3 linked regions of the Bdellovibrio bacteriovorus genome follow. The protein of the gene in region 1 interacts with the protein of each later gene in a pairwise test. Links are inferred from orthologs where the notes say so. Each region holds a gene or a part of one and is shown on either strand. Other genes may lie near its edges.

What was found.
Region 2: the proteins of AZI85_RS12035 (region 1) and mtgA interact in binary tests that used the Escherichia coli proteins (3 or more experiments, as listed by UniProt). The link is inferred for Bdellovibrio bacteriovorus from one-to-one orthologs.
Region 3: the proteins of AZI85_RS12035 (region 1) and AZI85_RS00060 interact in binary tests that used the Escherichia coli proteins (3 or more experiments, as listed by UniProt). The link is inferred for Bdellovibrio bacteriovorus from one-to-one orthologs.

What each region holds. Positions count from the first base shown.
Region 1 is NZ_LUKF01000016.1:496,489-499,488, forward strand. It holds AZI85_RS12035 (penicillin-binding transpeptidase domain-containing protein), read right to left. Parts: upstream 2,491-3,000; coding sequence 511-2,490; downstream 1-510. Other genes in the region: AZI85_RS12030 (RecQ family ATP-dependent DNA helicase), read right to left, coding at 1-322; AZI85_RS12040 (hypothetical protein), read right to left, coding at 2,491-2,826; rsmH (16S rRNA (cytosine(1402)-N(4))-methyltransferase RsmH), read right to left, coding at 2,807-3,000. UniProt on the Escherichia coli protein: Essential cell division protein that catalyzes cross-linking of the peptidoglycan cell wall at the division septum. Required for localization of FtsN.
Region 2 is NZ_LUKF01000016.1:177,438-182,324, forward strand. What follows is about bases 896-3,785. They hold mtgA (monofunctional biosynthetic peptidoglycan transglycosylase), read right to left. Parts: upstream 2,769-3,785; coding sequence 2,022-2,768; downstream 896-2,021. Other genes in these bases: AZI85_RS10500 (MFS transporter), read left to right, coding at 896-911; AZI85_RS10505 (AlkZ-related protein), read right to left, coding at 896-1,533; AZI85_RS10510 (hypothetical protein), read right to left, coding at 1,517-1,930; gloA (lactoylglutathione lyase), read right to left, coding at 2,779-3,255; AZI85_RS10525 (DUF4360 domain-containing protein), read left to right, coding at 3,441-3,785. In the rest of the region: more of AZI85_RS10500, read left to right, coding at 1-895; more of AZI85_RS10505, read right to left, coding at 844-895; more of AZI85_RS10525, read left to right, coding at 3,786-4,190; AZI85_RS10530 (DUF4360 domain-containing protein), read left to right, coding at 4,260-4,853. UniProt on the Escherichia coli protein: Peptidoglycan polymerase that catalyzes glycan chain elongation from lipid-linked precursors. May play a role in peptidoglycan assembly during cell division in collaboration with other cell division proteins.
Region 3 is NZ_LUKF01000001.1:9,634-14,605, reverse strand. The notes cover bases 914-3,888. They hold AZI85_RS00060 (transglycosylase domain-containing protein), read right to left. Parts: upstream 3,546-3,888; coding sequence 1,281-3,545; downstream 914-1,280. Other genes in these bases: AZI85_RS00055 (co-chaperone GroES), read left to right, coding at 3,681-3,888; AZI85_RS00065 (MBL fold metallo-hydrolase), read left to right, coding at 914-1,278. Outside these bases: AZI85_RS00070 (2Fe-2S iron-sulfur cluster-binding protein), read left to right, coding at 1-254; more of AZI85_RS00065, read left to right, coding at 298-913; more of AZI85_RS00055, read left to right, coding at 3,889-4,298; AZI85_RS00050 (hypothetical protein), read left to right, coding at 4,310-4,972. UniProt on the Escherichia coli protein: Cell wall formation. Synthesis of cross-linked peptidoglycan from the lipid intermediates.

The sequences.
Region 1 (3,000 bases):
TATTCAACTCAGCAAAAACATCGCGTTTTTCATCGTCCGATTGACCTGAGTGCAAACAGCCCGCAGGAATGCCCAGTCTTTGTAAAGACATCACTTGGTCTTTCATCAAAGCTATCAAAGGTGAAATAACAATCACCAGCTTTTGAAAGTGGACAGCCGGATATTGATAACACAAAGACTTACCGCCTCCCGTAGGCAGAACGGCTAAGACGTCTTTTTTTGCAAGAACCGCATCAATGATCTCTTTTTGCCCGCGACGAAATTGCGGAAGATTGAAGTATTTTTTTAGTAGATCAGATTGCGATGCCTGCTGGATTTCCATACCCGTGTACTTTCTGTGAAAGAGTTCTGCGAAGCAACAACAATCTGGCCTTCGCTTTGAAACTCTTCGAGCAAAGAATGAACTGGGATTAGGTTTTATCTGAGGAAGAAAAGACTGACACAAGTGGCCGATGTTTGAAGAAAACTCGGACAAAAAAAGGGAAGATCTTCACAATCTTCCCTTTACTTTTATTTCATTATAACCGTGATCTCTTTTGTTTCCGGAACCATCGATCCCGCATCGGGAATGGTATCGGCGACGACTCCCTGACCGACGAATTTCACTTTCAAGTCTTGACCGTTGATACGGCGAAGAACTTCACGTGTGGTCATGTTCTTTAAGTTCGGAACAGTTTCCCCTGTCGCCACTTCCGTGACTTTATCTAACTCTGTCGCGGTTAACACTTCTTTCGGTGGGATTTTCACAACTGGTTTAGGTTCAGCGGCAATACGACGCACCTTTTTATCAACAGTCGAAACCTCAGCCATCGGAAGTGGAGCAATACCTTCTTTGCGAACCGCATAAGAAGCCAATCGCGAGAATAACGGAGCCGCCACTGTCGCGCCATAATAAGCTTTGCGAGGAGAATCCACGGCGACGTAAATCACAAACTTGGGGTCATTTGCCGGAATGAATCCGCCGAAGCTAGAAATGTAAGCGCCTTTTAAGTAACCACGTCCGTTCGGATTGACTTTCTGAGCCGTCCCGGTTTTTCCGCCGACCATGAAACCATCGACACGAGCGTTGCCACCCGTTCCCCCTGTCGTCGTCACCCCAACAAGCATCGCCCGCATTTGCGCCGCTTGCTCTGCCGTCAAGACACGTCGAATGGGCTTCACTTCAGTCTCTTTAAGCTCTCCTGTTTCAGCATCACGAATGCTGTGAACGATGTACGGAGTGTTCAACACACCACCATTTGCAATGGCAGCAAAGGCATTGGCCACTTGCAAAGGAGTCGCAGAGATACCATGACCAAAAGAAATATTACTGAGCAAGTGCTGTCTCCACGGAAGAGCCTGCACCATGCCGCGCGCTTCGCCCGGAAGATCCACACCCAGTCTTTGCCCAAAGCCGAAATCTAAAAGACCTTGGCGAAGTTTGTCTGACCCCATTTTAAACGCGATCTTAGTTGTTCCGACGTTTGAAGAGACCGCAAGAATTTCACTCACTGTCAGATCTTCAAACTTTTCTTTTGTTTCAGCTTCGCGGATGATGCGATCACCGACTTTGAAGCTTCCTTTTTCACAATAAAATTTTGTATTTGGCTGAATCAATCCGTCACGCAAAGCGGCCGCGATCACGAAAGTCTTCATCGTCGAACCCGGTTCAAACGCGTCCGTCACGATTTTGTTACGACGATGCTCACCAGGAGCCTTCATTGCTTTGTTAACATCAAAGGTCGGCGCAGAGGCCAACGCTAAAACCGCCGACGTTTTTGCTTCTAAGATCACACCCACCGCGTGATCGGCTTCGAATGTAGAAACCGCATTCGCAAGTTCACTTTCAAGTCGGTACTGAAGTTCTGAATCCACCGTCAGACGAAGTTCACTGCCTTCAGGGTTTTCAATGAACATCAAACCGTCATTGATCAAAGGACGTCCGCGGGCATCGCGCTTCACGGATACTTTCTTTTGGTTGCCCGCAAGAAGTTGATTGTAACCAAGCTCTAAACCTTCAAGCCCCTGACCTTCAATCCCCAAGAAACCCAAAGTCTGAGCCAATAAAGTTTCGTTCGGGTACACACGGCGCCACTCTTCGACAAACGAAAGACCGCGAATATCCCATGATTTAATTTCATCTGCGGTCGCTTGATCCAACATGCGCTGAATCCAAACGAAACGACGACTGCCATCTTTAATCTTCGAATACACAGATTCATAAGATTGATTTAAAGCCTTCGCTAATTTCTTTGCTGCGACTTTGCGGTTTTCGATAATTTTTGGATCGGCATAAAGAGAATAAGCCGCCGCCGACATGGCCAAGTCACGACCATTGCTATCAACGATGGCCCCTCGGCGCGCCTGCAAAGTGACCTTGGTTTGAAACTGTCTATTTTGCAAAGAGTTTAATCTGTCATTAGGAAGGAATTGCAAGTAACCCGCACGCAGGATCAACGCCGACCACAGAACTAAAATACCTACAAAGATGATGACAATACGTGATTTCAATTACAGGTCCTTTTTCGCAATGTCTTTATTCACTACTTTATCGGCTTCTTTCGTCATAGCGCCGGTCAAGTGAATGATCTGATTGGCCTGAACTTTTTTAAGTGTGAACTTTTGCTGAGCCATCGTATCCAAAAGCTGCGGGCGTGTGATCTTCGCAAGTGCAATTTCTTTGGTGCGCTTTTCTTCCCACACTTTTTTATGCTCGCGAGTCAGTTTCAAAACGCTATAGCCCATGCGACGTTCTTCCATTTGCAGGAAGACGATGGAAAACAAAGTAAAGATGATAACCAGAATGCTAAAAAAAGGTTTTAGCTGCCTAAAGTTTTCCGAGCTCATCCTGAGCACTCCTCTCGAAGACTCTCAACTTCGCAGAACGCGAGCGAGAGTTTTTGTCACACTCTTCCTGAGTGGGAACGATCACTTTTTTATAAACGGATCTACCTAGATCTTCCGCCTCTTTGAAGATGTTTTTCACAATACGATCTTCTAAAGAATGGAAAGAAATGACGG
Region 2 (4,887 bases), 320 kb from region 1 along the record:
CTGTGCCTTTAATCTTTATTCTCGTAGCCCTGTTTCAAAGCATCATGGGCTTTCACCGTCCCGCGATGGATGCTCTGACTCAGAAAATCGTAGATAAAAAAGATTACGCGGCCGTGGGTGCTTTAGGGAGCTTCCGCTACTCTGCAGGAGCTATTGTCGGTCCTGCCTTGGGAGGAATTTTAATTGCGAGCTTTGGAATCAAGGGGGCTTATCTTTTTGACTTCATCAGCTTTGTCGCGGCCTTTGTCGCTCTTTATCTGATGTCAAAGATTCCCAATCCTGAAAAACGAGACAATTCTCCTTGGACGGATGCCAAAGAAGGTCTTAAATATGCGGTGTCCAAACCAGAACTTATCGGCACTTATCTGATTGATATCGTCGCCATGGCCTTTGCCTTTCCGGTGGCCCTGTTCCCTTCAATGTCGGAACAATGGGGTGGCGCTTCGGCTGCGGGATTTTTATTCTCGGCAATGGCCGTGGGCTCTTTGGTGATGACAGTTTTTAGTGGCTGGACTTCCAAGGTCTCTCGTCATGGGCGAGCTGTCGTGATCGCGGCCACGCTCTGGGCGGTGTTCATCATTGGCGTAGGCTATGCTCAACATCTTTGGGTGGCCTTGGTTTTCCTTGGTTTAGCTGGAGCCGCCGATATGATGAGTGGTCTTTTCCGCGGGATTATTTGGAATGAAACCGTTCCCAATGAATTGCGAGGTCGCCTTTCAGGAATTGAAATGATTTCTTACATGTCAGGTCCACTGATTGGAAACGCACGTGCCGGATGGATGGCAGCAAAAGTGTCGGTGCCTTTTAGTATCAGTGTCGGTGGAGCGATCTGCGCCGTCGCCGTTATCGTAACGGCGTTCTGTCTTCCAAAGTTTTGGCGCTATCATGGACACGCTTCGCATACTTCATAAACAGATTTTTTTCGCCGAGGGTTTTTAATAAGAATGCCTCGGCTTTTTCTTCTGAAATATCCTGAGACTGCAACCACAGGTCTTCAAACAAAGTCTGCGTGGCCGCCATATTGAGCGAAGGAAAACTAGAGTCATCGACCTCACCAAAACCGACGATAAAAAGATAGTTCCACAAAGGCTTCATCGCGCGATTGTAATGGCTTTCCATCATCTTTCCCTGCCAGCCTAAATTTTCTTTGATGATTTTGGTCGACTGAGGAGAATCCATTAAGAAACTGTCTAACGCTTCTTGCGAAGCTTTGGGTAAATGAATAAGACCCTTAGATGTTCCCAAATAAGCCAATAGATTTATGAATAATTTCTTAGAGAAAAACGTCGCCCGATTGCGGAACCATTTCGCGTAAACGACCTCTTCGCTGCGCGAAAGTTCTTCGCGCATGATCCACATCTCCCCGACACGATTATCGGCATCAGAATCCCAGCCCCACACCATTTCACTGCGCGGATAAAGCTCCGACCACAGACTGGAAGGTTCCTTTTGATTTTGCAAAGGATAAACTAAAAGACACCCGCGGCGCTCGATGGCTTCCACCATCTTTCTTTTTTTACTCTTCGACGTCATAGTTAGAATAGTCTAACTCGGTCTTCATCGGAGCACCAGCTTCTAACCACGCCTTTAACAAACTATATTGGCGCGGGGTCAGACTGGAATTCATCGGCATCGTGCGCTCCACAATCGCCTTTTGATAAATGCGTTGGGCGTTTTCAAGAACTTCTTCATAAACATCGGTCCCGATGCCTCCGCGAATCATACCTTGAGCGCGATTATGACATTCATAACAGCTGGCTGCGAACACTTCGCGACTGACGATAAAAAACTGCAGGTCTTCAGCCGCGACAGGTTTAGAATCCCCCACCGGCGCTAGCGCCCCGTCTTTTTCCTTTTCATCTTTGGAGCCACTGCAGGCACTAAAACAGACTGATAAAAGCAAGACCGCGAAGAATGACGAGAGTCTCATGAAGCCTCCTAAGATTTGCACTTCCCCATTTTGAAAGAGAATGCACTTAGGTCAATGTGTAGTTCGTCACGGGTTTGCTAATTACTAAGAGCTAGTTGATTTCTTCTTCGGATTCAAATTTAAGATCTAAGAAATCTAACAAAGAAGCGTCAGCCGCTTTCGGGATTTCGGGGGCGACACGATTTAAAATACGTCTTTGACGAGCCATCACATAAATTGACGGCCGATCAATGCGGAAACGGCGTGGATTTGGTAACACCGCTGCAATTAGCGAAGCCTCTGCCGGAGAAAGTTTTTTGGCAGTCTTTTTAAAGAATTTTTGTGAAGCGGCTTCGACGCCATAAATGCCAGGACCTAATTCAATCACATTCAAATAAACTTCTAGAATGCGCTCTTTCGGCCAAACGAACTCAATCAGAACCGTAAAGTAAGCTTCAAAGCCTTTGCGAACCCAATCTCTTTGGGGCCATAGGAACACGTTCTTTGCCGTTTGTTGACTGATCGTCGAAGCGCCTTTTTTACGCTTGTGGGTTTTGTTGTATTTCAAAGCCTTTTGAATGGCGTCGTAGTCAAAGCCGTTATGCTCAAAGAAGCGATAGTCTTCGGCTTTTAAAACGGCTCTTTGCACAGAAGGTGAGATTTCTTCTAACGGCACCCAGTCTTTAGAGATGCCGACGAACTTTTCACCCCAGAGGGACTCTACAGAACGGATCACCATCAACGGCGTGATAAAGACCGGTACGAATCGATAAAACAAAACGGCACCTAAGCTGCTTACAAAAAAGAGCAGCACAAGCTTCGTGATCCAATTTCGAATTCGGGGCCAGTATTTTTTCATGAATAACGTTCTAGAGAAGACCTGGTTGCACGATCTCAACCCAATAGTCATCTGGATCTTTAATAAAGGCGATATTTTTCATGCCGCCTTCACCTAATTTCTTCTGAAAACGCACTCCCATACGTTCGAAGCGAGCACAGGCTTCTTGGATATTAGGAACAGAAATGCAGATATGACCAAAACCACGAGGTTCCGTGTTTCCGTTGTGATAAGGCGTCTTTTCTTGCTCTTCCGTGCCCCAATTGTGAGTTAATTCTAGAACGGCTTGACGACCAAACGTGTATTTCGCATTGGCTTCGTTTTCTGAAGGCACATTTTCACCTTCAGGAACATACGCTAGAAAGAAAAGGGAAAACTTCCACTCTGCAAAGTCCAACTTACGAACCAACTTCATTCCTAAAATATTCGTGTAAAATTCCAACGACGCTTTAGGATCTTTAATGCGCATCATCGTATGATTAAATACGTAACCTTTTGTCTCTGACATAATTTTCCTCTTGTGTGGTCAAACTAACATAAATTCGGAACACCATAAAGAACGCATTTGCGAGGAAGGCTAGAAACCCCACCCAAAATGCCACCAGATTCATTTGGCCTAGCCCTTGCTATACCCCTAACCAGGTGACCGATGTCACCACTCTTCGGGGGAAGAGAGTTTAATTGGGGGAAACTATGTGGCGAGGACTCGCGCATCTTACTGGTCTTTTTGTTTTGGCTCTTTCAGCTCAATCCAACGCACAAACTCCACCAGGAGTTCGCATTCAAAGCATTCAAGCTGTTGGCAGCGGATGTCCTGTGGGTTCACACAGTGCTAATATTTCACCAGATGGTCAGACGTTTTCTCTTCTATTGGATAATTTTGTCGCTTCATCGACGATGAAAAACCCGATTGCACGACTGATGTGTGAATTGAAAGTCAGTTTCTATGTTCCTGCGGGATGGACATTTGCAGTTTTAAGCGCGGACTATCGTGGATTTGCTTACGCCGAAGCCGGAACCGTCACGCAACACCAAGCTCTTTATTCTTTTGATGGCAGTAAACCTAAAAACGAAAGACCGGGTTACGAAAACGGCGGCACTTACAACTTCCGCGCGCAAGAATTCCGCGGTCCTTACAACGACAACTACTACATCCGACATAACATTGATCCTCGCGTCGCACCTTGGGCGCCGTGCAGCTCGCAATCTGTACAAACTCTTTATGTCACAACATTCTTGATGGCGCGAAATTTAAATCTGTCTTCACTGGTTGAGTCGACGATCTCTTTGGATAGTATCGATGGCCAAGTGCAGTCACAGCGTTACTCGCTAGCATGGAAGCAGTGTACTCCATCACGAGTGACACCACCACCTCGCGATCCAGGCAATCCGCGCCCAGCGCCACCGCCTCGTGATCCGGGTCGTCCACCAAGATACCGATAATCAAAAACTAAATTTAGAAAACTAAATAACAATTTTTAAATGGAAAAATAAACCATAAGGGGGAAGTGTATGAAAAAAATGATGTTAATGGGTCTTTTAGGCGTGATGTCAGCGCTCAGTCTGCAAGCAAATGCGCAAGTGCGCTTGGGTGAGCCTGCTTACGGTGGTACAGGTTGTCCTGCGGGATCAGCAAGCGTCACTTTGAGTCCCGATCAACAGGCTTTAAGTATCTTGTTTGATAACTATGTGGCTGAAGCTGGTGGCGGTCGTCGCATTGATCGTAAATCGTGCAACATCTCTGTCCCAGTGCATGTGCCTTCTGGATACAGTGTTTCTATTTTCCAAGTGGACTACCGCGGTTTTAACTCGGTGCCTCGCGGAGGTCTTTCTCGCTTTGACGCGGAATACTTCTGGGCAGGTGCACGTGGACCTCGCGTTTCTAGAACTTTCATGGGTCCGGTGAGCGATGTTTACACGATCTCTGATGGTTTGATTGCAAGTGCACAAGTGTGGTCTCCGTGTGGAGCAAGCGTGAACTTAAGAATCAACACGTCGATGATGGCTCAAGCGAATTCTCGCGGTGAGCAAACTTTGGCGACAGTGGACAGCGCCGATGTGACTTCAGGCCTTATCTACCACCTAAGATGGCAACGTTGCCGCTAGATTGAATTTGGCGGGGCTTCCGGGTGGCAAAAGT
Region 3 (4,972 bases), on another replicon or contig:
TAAAATTTATCATCGAAGGCAAGGGCACCGAGGTCATTGCCGAAGAGGGACGAACACTTTTAGACCTGGCACTTATCGCTCAAATCAATCCGCCATACTCTTGTATGGAGGGGACTTGTGGTACTTGTGAAGCCCTCGTCGAAGAGGGGAAAACCAGTGCGGATGCGGAGGGAACTCAAATTATCCGTACTTGCCAGGCAGTACCATGGTCCGAGTACGTGGTTGTGAACTACGATAAGAAGTCCAGCCCCTAATATGTTATTTGATTCGTGTTTATAAATAGTTATCCTGAATCATATGTCGCTCACGATAAAATTTTGGGGAGTTCGGGGCTCAATTCCATCGGCACCTCCTCCAACGGACTGGACTTATCATATTGAAGGAGTACTTCGTAACTTCTTCTCTATGGGCTATCGTGATCCTTCACAAATTTCTAAATACATTCAGACGGCCGAAGTTCCTAGCATCGGCGGTTATGGAGCAGCGACAACTTGTGTTGAGGTTCAAAGTAATAAAGCTCAATTGATCATTGATGGTGGCAGTGGGATTCGCAACCTCAGTGAGCGAATCATGAGTGGCACCACGGGTCGGTCTAAGGGCGCTTTTCACATCTTCATGACTCACTTTCACTGGGATCATGTGATTGGATTGCCGTTTTTTACCCCTCACTTTATTCCTGGCTGTGAAGTTCACTACTATGCGGTTCAGCCCGAGCTTGAATCTTTGATTCGTGGAATTTTCAGTCGTCCTTATTTCCCGGTTCCGTTTGAAGCATTGAAGGCGAAAGTGGTTTTCCATACTTTAGAGCCTCGCAAGCCTTTTCAGCTAGAGGACATGACAATCACGCCTTACCAGTTGGATCATCCAGATCCATGTTGGGGTTTGAAAGTGGAAAGTGAAGGTAAGGCCTACGCTCATTGCGTGGATACCGAAGGCACTCGTGTGACTCGTGAAGAGCTTGCGGAGGATTTGCCTTTGTATCAAAACGTTGACCTTATGTATTTCGATGCACAGTACACTCTTCCGGAGTTGGCAGAAAAAGCGAATTGGGGACATAGCGCGGCTCAAGTCGGTTTGGATATCGCACTTCGCGAGGGAATCAAGCGCATTCTATTTGCGCATCATGATCCCGGCGCGCGCATCGAACATGTTTTAGAGCTTAAAAGACAAACGCGTGAGTACTATGAATCACGCGAAAGATTCGCGACTAGAAACGGCGAAAAACTTCCGCCGATCCCATGGGACTTTGCCTACGAAGGCTTAGAGATTAAACTTTAAAATCAGTTCGGCGCTTTTTCGGCGTCAAAAATCAGTTCAACTTCGGTCGGATCATTTTCTTTAAATGCATTTAAAGATTCCAAAGTGCTTTGATCCAAAAGCACTTTCTTCGTGTTTTCGGGCCAAGGGAAATCATCGGCCGGGAAGCGCGTCCCGATTTTTTTCATGAATTGCGTCCATACAGGCACAGCTCCACTCGAACCCGTTAATCGGTGCGGAAGGTTGTTGTCATAGCCAACCCAAACCACCGTTGTCAGATAGGGAGTAAACCCAGCAAACCAAGCATCTTTGTTATCGCTTGTTGTTCCTGTTTTTCCGGCAGCGGGGTTTTGGAATCCACTGAGAGTAATCGAGCGAGCCGTTCCTGACAGGACAGTTTGCTTCATCATTCCGACAAGACTTGCGACGGCCGCGGGATCTACTGTGGGCTCTGGATTTATTTGATGAGCGAAGACTTCTACGCCATCAGAATTCAGAGCACGACGAACAAAAGAGATTTTTTGTTTTTGTCCCATGTTTGCAAACGTCATGTAACTTTGCAGAACTTCCTTCGGATACATCTCGAAGGCTCCCAAAGTCATCGCGGGGAAGGATTTCAGTTCTGACGTCACGCCCATGGTGTGAGTGACATCAATCACATTTCCTAATCCGACGGCGATACCTAAGGCCGCTGTCGCCGCATTTAAAGAGTTCTTCAATGCATAAAACATCGGAACTTGGCCGAAATACTGCTTCCCGTAATTGACCGGCGACCAAGCTTGGCCTTCATATTTATAGTTGAATTTTTCATCGTTCAACAAGGTGATCGGTGTATAAGGTTGGCCCTCAGGGGTTTGATTCAAAAGAGCTGTCAAATACACGAAGGGCTTCATGATCGAACCGATTTGGCGGTGTCCGTCGATAGCGCGATTGAATTGAGTCATGCGATAGTTACGGCCGCCGACGACGACACTTACAAGGCCGGTGACGTTGTTTGCAACTAGCACACTCCCTTCAAGGCTGTTGCCTTTTTCGCGAAGACCTTTGATGTATTTGTTATTCTTTTCGAGATTGTCTAAGTGGCCGCGCAAGGAAATTTGGGCCACGTCTTGCGCTTCTAAATCTAGGGCGGTGTAAATCTTTAGCCCTTCTGGATTGATGTTTTGCGAAAGCAGTTGTTTGCGAACTGCATCTAGATAGTAAGGTGCAGTTTCAGAGGCTTGCGTTCTTGGTTCTCCTGGGAGTGGTAAACGATCTGCGGCATCGGCTTCGTCTTTAGAGATGAACTGAAGACCTTGCATTTTTTCCAGAACCAAATGGCGACGGCGTTCTGCGTTTTCAGGTTTTCGGAAGGGATTGTATAAGCCCGGGCTATTCACGATCGCGGCCATCAAAGAGCATTCGCTGAGGTTTAGATCGGCGATCTCTTTTCCGAAATAGTAACGAGCTGCTGAACCGTACCCGCGAACTTGAAACGCTCCGTTTTGTCCCATGTAAATGACATTCAGATAGGTTTCAAGAATCTGATCTTTTGAAAAGCGCGATTCCAACAGGATGGACATCACGAACTCTTGAAATTTTCTTTTCAGAGTTCTTTCACTTGTTAAGAAGTAGTTTTTTACGAGCTGTTGAGTGATGGTGCTACCACCTTGAGCTCTTCGTCCCGCCGCAATATTTTTTACCAGCGCACGGAAGATGCCTTTAATGCTGACTCCGCCATGCTCCAAAAATTGAGCGTCTTCAATTGCCATGATCGCATTCAGGCACATCGGGGGAACTTCACCCAATGTCACCGTCTTCTGCATCAAAGGTTCGTTGCCAATGTATTGGGCAAGCAGGGGAGCTTCGGCATGAGCTTCTGTCATCTCGACAAACGGGGCCCCTTTAAAAATTTGCGAGATCAAACGATCTTTTTGTACGACAAGAATCTGCAAAGAGCTGTCCACGTCGGCGGTAGGCGTATCTAATGTCACCCAACCGATGCAGGCCTCTTGATTTTCATTCAAACCCACTTGCAAGCGGGCCGCACACTGCTCTCGATTGGCGATGAAGTAATCTCCGGGAAGAATGCGTTGATCATAGTCGCGGCGACGATAATTTTGGCGCAGAAGCTGTTTTTCTACTTCAGAAATCTGTATCAAACTGTGAGCGTAAAATGTGGGTGGGGCCGCATAGAATTCTGTCGGAACGATGAACTTTTTAGATTCCAACTTTTCCGTCAGTTCTTTTTCCAGCGTGATGTAGGCATAGACGCCAACACCAAGGCCAGAGATGATTACAAGCGTCACAAGGATTGTAAAAGCAATTAAAATAGTCTTTAATCGTGGTCGCAACATATATGTTAAGAGTAGTGCAAAACTCTCTCTGAAGCAAATGAGCGAAATTTAAATTTTCCTAAGCTTGTTTGAACGAAAGGATTGGTTGTGGCTAAGAAGAAAGCTTCTGCTAAAAAAGCCAATGTTAAAAAGGTCGTCAAAAAGACCGCTTCTAAAAAAACTCCTAAAAAAGTAACTAAAAAATCTGCTCCGGCTAAGAAAAGTCCCGCTAAAAAAACGGCGGCGAAAAAAGCTCCGGCAAAAAAGGCCGTAGTGAAGAAAGCAGCTCCTAAGAAGGTCGCTCCCAAAAAAGCAGCGAAACCTGCTGCTGTTAAGAAAACGGCTAAAGCTCCTGCGAAAGTCGCTTCTGCGCCGAAAGCTTCTCACTTGGTGAAAGAAAAAGCGTCAGCGAAAAACTTGGATCTTAGCAATTTCGTGACTCCGTTGGATGATCGTTTGATCGTGCAACTTTCTGGAGCCGAGAAAATGACTCCAGGTGGATTGTATATCCCGGATACGGTGGCAGACACTTCTGGCAATCTACAAGGTCAGGTCGTTGCTGTCGGTCGCGGTCACATGAGCAAAAAAGGTCATTTGAAGCCGATGGACGTTGTTGTCGGCGATAAAGTGATCTTCTCGGAATACGCGGGCAATAAAATCAAAATTCAAAACGAAGACCTCATCATCCTTCGCGAGGGGGATGTCCTTGGCGTGGTCGCAAAATAAAAGGAATGAAAATGAATAAGAATCTTTTGAAAGCATTGGGTCTTTCGGTGGCGCTTTTGTCCACAACGGCCAACGCCATGAGTTTGGATTGGAGCGGGGGCTACCGCGCAGAATGGACTGAAGTGGATAAACCATCTTTGGGTTCACCTTCTGAAAGAAAAGCCTATGGTTTGAACTATCTTTACTTGAGCCCAAAAATCATCGCGGCTGATGGTGTAAACATCATTTCTCGCTTCGATGTTTTGAACAGTTCGCAATATCCGAACTCGCAAGTAGGTGAAATCTGGGGATTGAATCAAAACGCGCAAGGCACAGCGACTTCGACGAACGAAGGTTCTGTTGATTTGAAAGTCAGCCAACTTTACTTGAATGTGAACCAAGAATACGGCGCTTTGATCGTCGGTCGTGCTCCCTTCGAATTCGGTTTGGGAATGACTTACAACGCGGGTAAAGGTGCTTTTGATCACTGGTATGACACTCGCGATATGATTGCTTACAAAATCGTAGTAGGTGACTGGTTCTTCATGCCGCAATTAAGCCGCAAACAATCCAGCGGTTACGGTCAGGGTGGAACAATCTCTACAATGGGTTTCCAACTTCAATATGAAAGTGAAGAGAACAAATCTTTGCTTGGCGTTTATCAAGAAAATGTTAAAGGCGTAAAAGAAGTTTTG